Linked DNA regions of Mastigocladopsis repens PCC 10914. Each later gene encodes a partner of the first gene's protein in a complex. Links are inferred from orthologs where the notes say so. Each region holds a gene or a part of one and is shown in the gene's direction. Other genes may lie near its edges.

Evidence for each region.
Region 2: the proteins of carB (region 1) and carA are in contact, whole or in part, in a solved structure (PDB 1KEE), measured with the Escherichia coli proteins. The link is inferred for Mastigocladopsis repens PCC 10914 from one-to-one orthologs.

What each region holds. Positions count from the first base shown.
Region 1 is NZ_JH992901.1:3,110,236-3,117,792, forward strand. Bases 1,702-5,531 are described here. They hold carB (carbamoyl-phosphate synthase large subunit), read left to right. Parts: upstream 1,702-2,034; coding sequence 2,035-5,331; downstream 5,332-5,531. In the rest of the region: MAS10914_RS0115985 ((2Fe-2S) ferredoxin domain-containing protein), read right to left, coding at 1-259; MAS10914_RS32870 (Asr1405/Asl0597 family protein), read right to left, coding at 314-562; DNA starvation/stress protection protein DpsA, read left to right, coding at 960-1,514; MAS10914_RS0116000 (RNA polymerase sigma factor, RpoD/SigA family), read left to right, coding at 6,090-7,046; MAS10914_RS0116005 (DUF760 domain-containing protein), read left to right, coding at 7,264-7,557. UniProt on the Escherichia coli protein: Large subunit of the glutamine-dependent carbamoyl phosphate synthetase (CPSase).
Region 2 is NZ_JH992901.1:3,413,675-3,420,322, reverse strand. Bases 2,393-5,313 are described here. They hold carA (glutamine-hydrolyzing carbamoyl-phosphate synthase small subunit), read left to right. Parts: upstream 2,393-3,230; coding sequence 3,231-4,397; downstream 4,398-5,313. Other genes in these bases: MAS10914_RS0117400 (STAS domain-containing protein), read left to right, coding at 4,531-4,932; MAS10914_RS0117410 (retropepsin-like aspartic protease family protein), read right to left, coding at 2,393-2,922. Also shown: MAS10914_RS0117415 (cyclase family protein), read right to left, coding at 1-1,271; MAS10914_RS34330 (hypothetical protein), read left to right, coding at 1,573-1,746; more of MAS10914_RS0117410, read right to left, coding at 1,813-2,392; MAS10914_RS0117395 (Mini-ribonuclease 3), read left to right, coding at 5,349-5,831; 23S rRNA (guanosine(2251)-2'-O)-methyltransferase RlmB, read left to right, coding at 5,925-6,648. UniProt on the Escherichia coli protein: Small subunit of the glutamine-dependent carbamoyl phosphate synthetase (CPSase).

The sequences.
Region 1 (7,557 bases):
CCATCACTTGTTGAGCCTTTAGTTTCACTTCGCCCGTTTTCAGGTCGTGCTTTTTTTCTCCTACAACTTGCAACCAAGTCCCTGGTGCTAACCGCAAGTCAAAAGTAGCACGTAGATGTTTAGCCAGTTTAATATAGCATTCACCGTCGGTAGTTTCTAGTAGTAAGCCTTTGAGCTTATAGCCATCTTTAATGACAAAATCGAGAAACTTTCCCTCAAGGCACAACTCAGAAACTTCGGTCATGTGGGATTTACTCATTTTTTTGACCAATCTTTGACTAATTTTTGACTTAGTTGTAAATACACCAAGCTGTTAAGCATGATGCTGCCAACATTTCTTTAGAGTCCTAATCAAGTCCTGGCGGGGAGTCGTAAATTGCCGCACAACACTCCAAAGTTGTATGGCTGCTGTAGGATGGCTAATTTCAACTGTCAATGGTTGGTTCGTCTCACACACACAGGGAATGTCTAATTCCTGCAAGCGTTTATATATTTGCCAGCGGTCTGCCCAATTGACCTCAACGATGTACTTTACCTGCGGTTGTAAAGTTAACGGTTTCAAGACAATCCCCCTCAAAGTGCAATAGTCTTGCAGTAAGTACGCGCCTTGACTCCCATAATTTTTTCTTTTTTGGAAGCTTAGCTTCTTACATAAGGATAACCTAAGTGCAAACTTTTCTCAGTAATTTTTGAATAAAAAATAAAATCTATAAGCGTTCTTAAACTTCCCGTATCCCAGACTCGTCTAATGCACATTTATTAAAAAGAAAGAGTATCATGAGTAACATTTTATAGATTTTTTGTGGGAACCTCTAAAGAGGGATGAAATTTCGGGCTTATTTTTAAGACAACACTCAAAAGTTTGTGATATTAATAGAGCTTGCTATCATTTTTAAAATGTTAAGATGTAGAGACTAAGCAGTTAGAAACTATAACTGCTAAAAGCGAGGAGAACAACAATGTCTGAAACGCAAACTTTGTTACGCAATTTTGGTCATGTATATGACAATCCTGTCCTTTTGGACAAAAGTGTAACCGAGCCAGTTTGTGAAGGATTTAATGTCGTATTGGCAAGTTTCCAAGCACTGTACTTGCAGTACCAAAAACATCATTTTGTCGTTGAAGGTGCAGAATTCTATTCTTTGCATGAGTTCTTTAACGAAAGCTACAACGAAGTCCAAGAACACGTCCATGATATTGGAGAACGCTTGGATGGACTGGGTGGAGTACCCGTTGCTAACTTACGCAAATTGGTAGAATTAACTTGCTTCGAGCAAGAACCCGATGGCGTTTATTCTTGCCGTCAGATGGTAGAAAATGACCTAAAGGCAGAACAAGCGGTAATTGGTGTTATCCGCCGTCAAGCAGCACAGGCAGAGAGTTTAGGCGATCGCGCTACCCGGTATTTGTACGAAAAAATCCTGTTAAAAACAGAGGAAAGAGCTTACCACTTGGCTCACTTCCTTGCCAAGGATAGCTTAACCTTAGGATTTGTTCAACCCGCTCAAAACTAACGCACTCATAATAGAGAGTCGTCTAACTAGACTGGGAAAAAAAATCTCTAAGCACTGGTTCTTAAACAACTCTAAAAAATGGCACAGAGGAAGCGTATCTACCTCTGTGCCATTTTTAATGCAACTCAACAAAAAAATATAATATTTAACCTCTAGGGTTGTTGTAGAAGATAGTTAGCAAATTTTGTTATTTACAAACATTCCTATGTTAAGAAAAGACTAAATTTGGCGTTCAGATATTGGTCAAAACTGGTTATTTCCTTATTGAGAAAAATCATCATTCTAAATAGAAAAAAGTTGCAAAAAAAATGTAGATGACTCATGATGAATGAATAAAATAAAATCTTTCAAATGAGGTGATAAGGGGACAGGGAACAGGAGATAGGCAAATACCTGTAACCTGTCCCCTATGCCCTATGTGTAAGAAAACTAAGAAAAGTTAATAATAAACAAAGTAACTCATGGGTGAAGACCCGTAAAATAATCAGGATTTATATTTTCTTACTCCAAGGCAACGACTATGCCACGCCGTGACGATATCAGGAAGATTCTGCTACTCGGATCTGGTCCAATCGTGATTGGACAAGCCAGCGAGTTTGACTATTCTGGCACTCAAGCTTGTAAAGCGTTGCGAGAAGAAGGCTATGAAGTGGTGCTGGTCAACTCGAATCCTGCCACAATTATGACCGACCCGGAAACAGCTGATCGCACCTACATCGAACCGTTGACACCGGAATTGGTTGAAAAAGTCATCGCCAAAGAACGCCCCGACGCCCTTCTACCGACGATGGGAGGGCAAACCGCCCTGAACCTTGCCGTAGCTTTGGCGAAAAATGGAGTGTTGGACAGGTACGGCGTTGAGTTAATTGGTGCTAAAATCCCAGCAATTGAAAAAGCCGAAGACAGGAAACTTTTTAACGAAGCGATGACAAAAATAGGGGTGAAGATGTGTCCTAGTGGGACAGCTTCATCTTTGGAAGAAGCCAAGACTGTTGCCAAACAAATTGGCACTTATCCCCTGATTATTCGTCCTGCTTTCACTATGGGTGGGACTGGAGGCGGTATTGCCTACAACGAAGAAGAATTTGCAGAAATGGCACAAGCAGGTATAGATGCGAGTCCCGTGTCGCAAATTCTCATCGACCAGTCCCTACTCGGTTGGAAAGAATACGAACTGGAAGTGATGCGCGACTTGGCAGATAACGTTGTGATTATCTGTTCCATCGAAAACCTTGACCCAATGGGTATCCACACCGGAGACTCAATTACCGTTGCCCCAGCTCAAACCCTCACCGATAAAGAATATCAACGGATGCGGGATATGGCAATTAGAATTATCCGCGAGATTGGCGTGGAAACTGGAGGTTCTAATATCCAGTTTGCCGTTAATCCCGTAGATGGAGACGTAATTGTCATTGAGATGAATCCCCGTGTGTCCCGTTCTTCGGCTTTAGCTTCCAAAGCCACAGGTTTCCCCATCGCCAAAATGGCGGCGAAGCTGGCTGTTGGCTACACGCTGGATGAAATTAACAATGACATCACCAAAAAAACCCCAGCCTCTTTTGAACCAACAATTGACTATGTCGTCACCAAAGTTCCCCGGTTCGCCTTTGAAAAGTTCCCCGGTGCAGAAGCAGTGCTGACAACGCAGATGAAGTCGGTCGGGGAAGCGATGGCAATTGGGCGGACTTTTAACGAGTCCTTCCAAAAGGCGCTGCGTTCCTTGGAAACCGGACGTGCGGGTTGGGGTTGCGACATGAAAGAAAAATTACCCAGCGGTGAACAAATTCGCGCCCATCTGCGGACACCAAACCCTGAACGCATATTTGCTGTACGTCATGCCATGTTGCTAGGGATGACAATTGAGGAAATCTACGAGTTAACCGGTATTGACCCGTGGTTCCTCGATAAGATGCAGGAACTGCTGGAGGACGAGAAGTTTCTGAAGCGGACACCGCTGCACCAGTTGACAGAACAGCAGATGTATGCAATTAAGCGCCAGGGATTTAGCGATCGCCAGATTGCCTTCGCGACCAAAACCACCGAAGATGAAGTCCGCGCTCACCGCAAACAACTCGGTGTGATTCCAGTTTACAAAACAGTAGATACCTGTGCTGCGGAATTTGAGGCATTTACTCCTTATCACTATTCTACTTACGAAGAAGAAACGGAGGTCATGCCCACTGATAAACCCAAGGTGATGATTTTGGGTGGTGGTCCTAACCGCATTGGGCAAGGTATTGAGTTTGACTACTGTTGTTGTCACGCCGCCTTTGCTTTAAAAGACGCGGGGTATGAAACGATTATGGTCAACTCCAACCCGGAGACAGTTTCCACAGATTATGATACGAGCGATCGCCTGTATTTTGAGCCGCTGACAAAAGAAGATGTGCTGAATATCATCGAAGCGGAAAACCCAGTTGGGGTGATTGTTCAGTTTGGTGGACAAACTCCATTGAAGCTTTCCGTTCCCTTACAAAAAGTTCTCAGCAATCAACTTGTAGAGACGCCCCATGGGGCGTCTCTACACCAATCTCCTAGCGTGTCCACCAAAATTTGGGGGACTTCACCAGATTCTATCGACATTGCAGAAAACCGGGAGCGGTTTGAGAAGGTTCTCCAAGAGTTGAATATTGCCCAACCGCCGAATGGTATTGCCCGCACCTATGAAGATGCTTTAGTTGTTGCTCAACGCATTGGTTATCCGGTGGTAGTGCGTCCTAGCTACGTGTTGGGGGGAAGGGCGATGGAAATCGTCTACTCCGATGCTGAGTTGGAACGTTACATGACTTTTGCAGTACTGGTGGAACCAGAACATCCAATTCTCATTGATAAGTTTTTGGAAAATGCCATTGAAGTCGATGTGGATGCTATAGCCGACCACACTGGACGAGTGGTGATTGGTGGTATAATGGAACACATTGAACAAGCGGGGATTCATTCAGGGGACTCTGCCTGCACAATACCTTCCATTTCTCTACCACCAATAGTTTTAGAGCAAATCCGGGCTTGGACGGTGCAGTTGGCAAGAGCACTCAATGTCGTGGGGTTAATGAATATTCAGTTTGCTGTTGTTGGCACTCAAAGTTATTCGCCCCAGGTTTACATTCTGGAAGCAAATCCCCGCGCCTCTCGCACTGTACCGTTTGTGTCTAAGGCAACTGGCGTGCCACTGGCAAAACTCGCATCCTTAATTATGTCAGGTAAAACTTTGGAGGAGCTAGGTTTCACCAAAGAAGTGATTCCAGACCACATTGCCGTGAAAGAAGCGGTATTGCCGTTTAACAAATTCCCTGGTACCGATATCATTTTGGGACCGGAGATGCGCTCTACTGGTGAGGTGATGGGTATTGACAGTGACTTTGGACGCGCCTTTGCCAAGGCGGAATTGGCTGCTGGTGAGCGTTTGCCCATGAGTGGTACGGTGTTCGTATCGATGAACGATCGCGATAAAGCTGCTGCGGTTCCTGTGGTCAAGGAATTTATCAATTTGGGCTTTTCTGTAATGGCGACGGATGGTACACGTCGCGTTCTTCAAGAACACGGCTTAGATGTTGAGTTGGTGCTGAAATTGCATGAAGGTCGTCCCCACGTCTTGGATGCAATTAAGAACCATAGAATTCAATTGATTATCAACACGCCTTCTGGGGAAGAAGCGCAAAGTGATGGTAGACTCATTCGCCGCACAGCCTTGGCTTACAAAATCCCCATCATTACCACTATTGCTGGGGCAAAAGCCATTGTTGCTGCTATTCGTTCCCTGCAAAATACAACCTTAGATGTCAGGGTTATTCAGGAATATACAACGGTTAGTTAGTAGGTTACAGGTTACAGATTATAGGTCATAGGTTGAAGATTTTCCGCCATACCTTATACTCTGTTCCCTGTCCTCTATCCTCTGTGTATCCATAAGACAGTGAGGTAGAAATTAGACAGTGACATCTTGCACTTGACTTGATTTCTCATAGGCGTAAGAACTCAGAAACGCCAGTCCCACGCCACTTGCTTCAACAGGGGAGACCCCCTATGGCGTCAGCCATAGGGGTTAGCCTGCTCTCACGGCAACTGGCGCGTTGTTGTGCGTTCTGCACTCTTGAGAAGCCATGAATGAGTCCAAGAGGTTGAATAACCATATATCAGTAAGTTATTGTTTATTTATTTTAACAATTCTTAGAAACTTTTCTTTTTCCATATACATTTATTAAAGAGCTTTATGGAAAATACATGGGGGATATATTAGGCTTGAATGACGTGGAGCAGCCACAAAATGACAGCATTAAGATCTAGTCAAAATATTCTCATAAATGTTACAATTCTTAACAAGACTCCCATAAAATAATGTTGGACTGATTACCTTCTATCTAACCGTAGATACTTGAGAAAAAGGGGAAATAGCTGTAACTTCTACCAGTTAAGAACCAAAGAAAGCAGACAATTTAGCTGCCCTTGTTTCTTGAACGCGTAAATTGTGAAATAGAGTATGGGTTCCCAGCACAACTGGGTAGACACCCAACACAAGGCATCTATCAGCTCAAGACCATTCTGTCAAACCCGTCAATACCGAAGAGTAGTGCCATGAAGACCGCCCAGACAGCCACAGACCTCGTGCGGACTTACCTGCGTGAGATTGGACGTGTGCCACTCTTATCCCATGAGGAGGAAATACATTATGGCAAACAGGTACAACGTACAACAGCATTGCACGAAGTGAGGGAGTCTCTTGCCATCAGGTTAGGTCGTCACCCGACCTTAGAAGAGTGGGCAAAAGCGACAGAACTAGAAATAGCAGAGTTGAACGAAGCAATCGCAGACGGTGAAATTGCCAAGCGCAAGATGGTAGAAGCCAATTTGCGACTCGTTGTGTCTGTCGCCAAAAAGTACATCAAGCGCAACGTCGATCTACTCGACTTGATTCAAGAAGGTAGCATAGGTATGCAGCGGGGTGTGGAAAAGTTTGACCCCACCAAAGGATACAGGTTCTCTACCTATGCGTACTGGTGGATTCGTCAAGCTATAACCCGGGCGATCGCTGAAAAAGGTCGCACCATTCGTTTGCCTATCCACATAACTGAAAAATTGAATAAAATCAAAAAGGCGCAGCGACAGATGTCTCAGAAACTAGGACGCGCCCCGACAGCTTCTGAGTTAGCTCAAGAATTGGAATTGACTCCCAGGCAAGTGCGAGAATATCTGGAAAAGGCGCGTGTGCCCCTGTCGTTGGATTTGCGGTTGGGAGATAATTACGATACAGAACTAGGGGAAATGTTAGAAGACACAGGAGTTTCTCCAGAAGAATTCGTCGTCCAATCTTCTCTATCCTATGATTTAGAGCGTCTGATGACGGAACTTACCCCACAGCAAAGGGAAGTCATATCCCTGCGCTTTGGTTTAAAGGATGGGCAAGCACATACTCTCGCCAGCATCGGTGAACTTCTTAATATTAGCCGTGAACGAGTACGGCAAATTGAGCGGGAAGCCTTAACTAAACTCCGTAAGTTGAAAGCCGATATAAATGAATATTTGGCAAGTTAGTCAGTTGTTGGTTGTTAACCACTACCCACTACCCACTAACTCATAGGGTGAGAAAATCCGTTACTTTTGGTACGGTTACACCGACTTCCAGCTTGTAATGGGACTGTTACATTAGTTTACAGGAACACAATAAAGCAAAAGCTTAGTCTCATATATCAAAGCCATCTACAACTCAAGTCACTTTGACCGCAGTTGTCGTAATCTAAGGAGGTATAACGTGAGTAACCCATCCAATCGAGTCTCAGAATTTTTTGAGAGTGAGTTAGAAACTGGCGACTCGCTGTGGCAGTATGTTAAATCCTTAAGTCCAGAGACAGTTACCCAGTTATCTAAACCCTCTTCTGCCGAAGTTTTTCAAGTGATGGAGCGTAACATTGTAGGGCTTTTGGGGCACTTGCCTTCTGAACATTTTGGCGTTAGCATCACCACCAGTAGAGAACATTTGGGTCGTCTTCTTGCTTCCGCCATGATGAGCGGTTATTTCTTGCGTAACGCCGAACAGAGAATGACT
Region 2 (6,648 bases), 300 kb from region 1 along the record:
CCCATAGAAAAACGCCGCAGATAATAACCATCCTTATATAATTCTGCCACAGTCTCAAATTCCACAGGCGGATCACCTTGCCATTGAGGAATATCAGTGTCAATCACATAACTTAGGTGTATCACCCGCGAGTAACTAATTTTTCTCTCCTCTTCTCTTTCCTCTGTGCGCCTGTGCGGTTCATTATAAAAATCTGCTCGCGTCAATCTCAAGAGCGTTGCTTCCATAACAGCACGAGTTTGACCAGTCACAGTAAATACGAGCGCCTCGCGGTACACCCGTTGTGCATTATGATGGCTATAAATAGCAGCACCACTAGAAACAGTCACCGCTGCATGAGCTATTCGCCCTGCTAGATCAATCGCCCAAGCTCGCAATTGTAGGCGTTCAGACAATTTCAATCCAGGATTATTTTGCGCTTCCCGAACAGCGTTGCGACAATTATTCAATTCCTGTTGCAGAGAATCAAAAGCTTTTTGGATAAAAGGTAGAGATTTTCTGCTGGCGACAGACTCCAAAATATCTAAACCAGCAAGGGCGCATCCCGTAGCAAGAAATGTAGCACGGAGAACATTTTTTTGATCGTTTTCGTGAATCCAACCAGCGGGTTTCATAAAAACGATACGTTCTGCGGATAAAAACCAGTTGTTCAGAGTAGCAGTTACGGTGTTGCTTGATGTCATAGCCGCTAGTTGTGCAGGAGTTGAAAGTGTAACAGCACCTCCTGAGTCTTGATGTGTTTCAAGTAAGGGTACAATACCGAAAACAGCACGACCATCAGGTAATGTGGCGGCGACAATAAACTCGCTGAAAAATTCCCATCCCGTCACCCACGGAACAACCCCATTGAGTTGATATCCTCCAGGTACTGGTATAGCTACAGTCAGCGGATCTCCTTCTCGCCGAAGCTGGGAAAAGCCAACACCCAATAAAACTTCACCGTTGCCCATGCGGGGGAGGTATTCTTCCTGTAGCGAGGAGTTGCTACTAGCAACGAGCATACCAGCAGCGCTTTGGTGTTGAGTTTGCACAAAGGCTAAAGCACCAGAATACCGTGCTACCAGTTCTTGAAAGTTGCCATATGTCTGTTCGCTGAATTCTTTTCCACCCCAGCGGTGCGGAACCTTTAGTGCTAGCAAACCCAATTTGCCAAGACCTCGAAGTGCATGGAATAGGGAATTTGGGTTGCAGTCTATCTCGTTAGCTGATGGTGCAACTTCTTCGAGCAAGTAGGACTTAGCTGTATTTAGGAGAGAGTGATGATCCTTCAAAGTGTCTTCTGAAATCGCTTCGACACGGTTGCAAAGGTTTGCTAGCTACCTATAGCATAGAGAACCCCTCCAACCTTTATGAGTATCAGGTTTTGGAGGGTTCAAATGTTGCAGCAAAAAGTGAATTAATAATAAGTAAACAACTTAAATGTTAAGTTGAGGTTAAAAAAAGGTTAAATGAACTTAAAAATCTTCTCCAACAAGCACACTTCCTCAAATATTTTACTTTATAAAAAGTAAAAAAACGAGAAATAGACAAGGTGCAAATACTTAACAATTGCAGTTTTTAGGGGTGTTAAGTATGAAGAAAACAGAGATATCCTCACCCCCTGCATCCTTGCCGATAACACTTAAATCCGCACGCCCTAGCCCCTACACCCTAGCCTTCTATGAAAATGCAGTACTATACCGACGGCAAACACAGCTACTTATCTTGGTGCTCAATAACACTGCTACTGTCTCTGCTATTTTCTGAGGAAAAGTTGGTAGCTAATTAATCTGTCTATCTTAGTGAGCTTACTGAGAACTTTGGTGAGAGCCACTAAGGATACAAGACAGATGGGCGCTCCTTGGGAGCAGTTGGAGCAGTGAATTCAGCCTCTTGTGTGGAATTGACTTGTGAGTGCGATTGCGGACGAAATTCTACGAGATCGCGTTTAATGGTGATATCATAGTCACCAAAAAAGTCATGCCCGAGAAGCCCAGTTTCTAATTCTGCACCAGCGATCGCCACTGCTACACGATTCACTTTAGCCCCACCAACTTCCATCGAATCCACATAGCCGATGGGAAACTCTATAGCTTTGGAACTGGCTGTGTTTGCCTTCGCTCTTCCGACTGGCACCACTCCCAGAGCATTTGCCATCTTCTGGGTAATGACTGTGCCACTAGCTCCCGTATCTAAAATCATCTCAAACGGCTGATTGCCATTGAAGGTGACTTCGATAATTGGCGTACCACCAATTCGCCGTTTGATGGGGGCTGTATACACCTGTTGTTCGTTTTGCCGTTTTGTTGGAAGTGCAAACGCCTCTTGCTGTTTAAGTGGCACTACTGGCGTTGACTTTGGCAACGGTGGTTGAAGTTTTTCCGCAGGTGCGATTGGTGGTTGGGTGACACTAGGTGGGGTAATACTTGGTATAACAGAAGCCTGGGGAACGGCAACAACGATCCTCTTTGGTTGAGCTTGTGGTGGCGGATTTATGGGGAGAGTGGCTTTTCGTATAGCATATTTGAGCTGGCGTTGGTAATCGATGATTTTTGCTTGGGCGCTTGTGAAATAAGGACTATCAACTGGCACTTTTTGCATCAGCGCGATCGCGTCTTGCAGCTGAATTGCCACTAAATCCCAATCCTCTACAGATTGAGCCGATTGGCTTATGCTAAGAGCGCCAACAGCTTTGTCTAGTCCCTGTTCAAAATAACTCACTTCAATCTCAGACAATTGCTGCCTTGGTGACTCTGGTTGTGGACTAGCGCTTAGAGGTAGCGTTGTGGCAGCAGGCGAGGCGACACTCTTATCAGTAGGCGCAGGTTGCTCATCGCCACCTGTCACGGCAACCTGTTGCTCTTTATTACAGGCAACAGTCAAAACCGCTAGTGTGGTTGACACAAGAATGAGCGCTGCTCGGGATAAAATAAGGTGAAGCATAATTAATATAAATATTACCCGCCCTAGGGCGTTGAAATCTACTACAGATCATTACCGTTTAAAGATTTTGTGTGTTCGAGCCTTAAGTAATAGTTAATTGAGTTATAACTGCCAAAAGCCTTGACTCATGGCATAATATTCGTTCGCACTATCGAGTTAATTGGAAAATGGAGAATAGGTGATGGGTTCATGTTCAATTCCTCTGTTATCTATAACCCTGTTCCCGATAACCTCCCTGTCTCTCTTATCCTATACCTTGTACCTTATACTTTCTTCTCATCCCAAATCCCTATCCTAGATCACAGCTTATGCCTCTTTCTGACACAATTCCTGCTATTTTTGTTTTGGCAGATGGAACCACATATCATGGCTGGTCTTTCGGTGCCACTGGAACCACGATTGGGGAAGTGGTTTTTAACACTGGTATGACCGGATATCAAGAAGTGCTGACCGACCCTAGTTACTGCGGTCAGATAGTCGTTTTTACTTACCCTGAATTGGGGAATACAGGAGTCAATCCAGAGGACGAGGAATCAAGTAGACCCCAGGTGCAGGGTGCGATTGCTCGGAACATTTGTACTCGCCCAAGTAACTGGCGCTCCACACAGTCTTTACCTGATTACCTTGAACAGCACCAGATACCCGGGATATACGGCATTGATACCCGTGCCTTAACCCGCAAAATTCGGATTTTTGGAGCCATGAACGGTGGCATTTCTACAGAAATTTTGGATGAGGCTGAGTTGCTGGAGCAAGTACAGGCAGCTCCTAATATGAAAGGATTGAATCTTGTCCGGGAGGTCACTACCCCAACTATATATGAATGGTCTGATCCCACCAACCCCGTATGGGAATTTAATCCTGCTTGCCAAGAAAATTCCGAGGAATTTTTCACTGTTGTTGCCATTGACTTTGGTGTAAAACGCAATATCTTACGTCGTTTGGCGAGTTACGGTTGTCGCGTCATTGTTGTTCCTGCTAATACCCCACCAGAAGAAATTCTCAAATACAATCCAGATGGCATCTTTCTTTCTAATGGTCCTGGTGATCCAGCAGCTGTCACCGAAGGCATTGAAACTACGAAAGCACTGCTGGGAAGTCAAAAACCCATGTTTGGTATTTGTATGGGACACCAGATTTTGGGTCATGCGCTCGGAGCTGAAACTGTCAAACTCAAATTTGGTCATCGCGGTTTGAATCAGCCAGCGGGTCTACAACAACGAGTAGAAATTACCAGCCAAAACCATAGTTTTGCCATTGACCCAGAGACTTTACCTAACACTGTTGTAGAAATTAGTCATCTCAACTTAAACGATCGCACCGTTGCTGGAGTACGTCACAAGTCACTGCCAGTATTTTCTGTACAGTATCATCCAGAGGCAAGTCCTGGTCCTCACGATGCTGATTATTTGTTTGAGCAGTTTGTTCAAGCAATGCAAGCAGATCGTCGAGCCGGATTAGCCAGAGTAGGATAAAAGTAGGATAAAAATGGAGAAAGCTGGAGATTGGGGATCTGGGGAGCAAAAAATCAGTTCTTCCCCTGTGGCCTTGTGCCCATTCCCCATATCCAAGCAAGTTGTAGACAATCTACACTAAAACCATCTATACTTGAGCGTTCACCAGAACTATGAGGAGGGAATTATTGCTGAGCCACTTAATCTAACTGTAAGCCTGAGAGGCACTCGTGAAGTCCGGGATAACTGTCAGCTATTCCGCCTCACAGGTTTGTTAGACGCCTTTTCTGAACCAACATTTCGCAAGGTACTTGGGAGCAAGATTGAAGAGGGACCAAAGCACATTATTCTGGATCTCTCGCAAATCGATTTTGTTGATAGCTCTGGCTTGGGTGCTTTGGTGCAGCTAGCTAAGCAGGCTCAAAACTCCGAAGGTACCTTGCAAATTGTTACTAATGCCCGTGTCACTCAGACGGTCAAGCTTGTTCGCTTGGAGAAGTTTCTCGCCCTACAATCTTCAGTTGAAGCGGCTCTAGAAAACACCAAGTCGTCTTGATTGCTTGACCTGAGAGCTTAATATAGCTATCCGATCATCCAATCTGGATAGCTTAAATTTTTCTCAGATAAGCAAAGATATATGGTGTATAAGACTCAAAGATAGCTTGCAGTATGCTATCATAGTTGAATATAAGATTTATTTCATACTTTACACTTTATACTTTAAGCTTTAAAAGTATCCTTGTTTTTAGCGCCCAGACAAATCATTTTGGATACTTTTAGATTTCAGACTTCACTTTAAGCCCCTTGAGTATAAGAAATGGCAACTAGAAATTGAAAAAAAGATAAAATTTAGGCAGTAATTTTTTTAGCTGTGATTAAGCTTAGGTATATCTGCACGGCATTCTGCGGGTAAACGAATAAGTCTTCCCGAAGAAAGCCTCCATAATAGAGCCTGCGAGGAAAAAAGAACTTGTGAGATCGAAGGAGGAAGACCCACTAGATGGATCAAATGAAGCTTCCAGTCAGAATTCAGTTTGGTATGAACTACTAGGGGCAACAAAAGAGCATTTATCCCAAGAGATTTCACAGGCACAGCTGCAACAAATTTCTCCTACTGCTTTAGCTTATTTGGGAGACGCAGTTTATGAACTGTACATCAGAATGTTTTATCTGCTACCACCTAGGCGCTCAGAAACATACCATCGTCTAGTCGTGTCACAAGTCAGAGCAGAGACCCAGGCTAAAATGTTGCAGACGCTGTATCCTCATCTGAGGCACACCGAGTTAGAAATTGTCCGACGGGGTCGCAATGCTGCCGCAAGGCGCCCTAGGCGGGTCGATCCCGCGACATATCAACAAGCAACTAGTTTAGAAACTTTAATTGGCTACCTGTATCTCACCGATTTCCATCGCTTAACCGACCTGTTGCAAAAACTTCACCTGGAAAAGCTGTGAGAAATTAAACTCAACAATAGCAAAACTTGTAGAGTAGGTTCGGTAAATAGAGGTAACAAGGACGCCCACCTATAAGCTCTACTAATGACTCATATGATCAATAAACCAAGAAAAATCAAGACTTCTGGCGAACCTAATAGTGGGCAACCCTTGAAAATGAAGGGAAAGCGTGTTATTTCTCATCCAAGTCGCGCTTCCAGAGATAAAGGTGCCAACACCCTAACAGAAGGCTCACGCCAACATCGTAACTTCTCCTCCAGTTCATCCACTTCTTTTCAACAATCAGAAGATACGGATTTGATCTACGGTCGTCATCCAGTGTTAAGTGCTTTGGAGAATGAGCGCAGTCTCAACCGGATCTGGATTACTTCCCGTCTGCGCTACGACTCCCGCTTTCACTCGCTGATTTTACGAGCGAAGGAAAATGGCACAATTATTGACGAAGTTGAGCCTAAGCGCTTAGACCAAATCACAGACCAAGGGAACCACCAAGGTGTGGCAGCGCAAATTGCTCCGTATGCTTATATTGATTTGGATGCGTTGATTGCACAGACAAAATCTGTTACAGATCCCGTGATTGTTGTTGCTGAGGGGATCACTGACCCCCACAACTTAGGAGCAATTATTCGCACTGCAGAGGCGTTAGGCGCTCAAGGAATGGTGATCCCGCAACGCAGAGCATCTGGTATTACCTCTACAGTCATGAAAGTAGCTGCCGGTGCTTTAGAAAATTTTCCCGTGGCTAGGGTGGTGAACTTGCAGCGTGCTTTGGAAGAACTGAAAGCCGCTGGCTTTTGGATTTATGGCACTGCTGCTC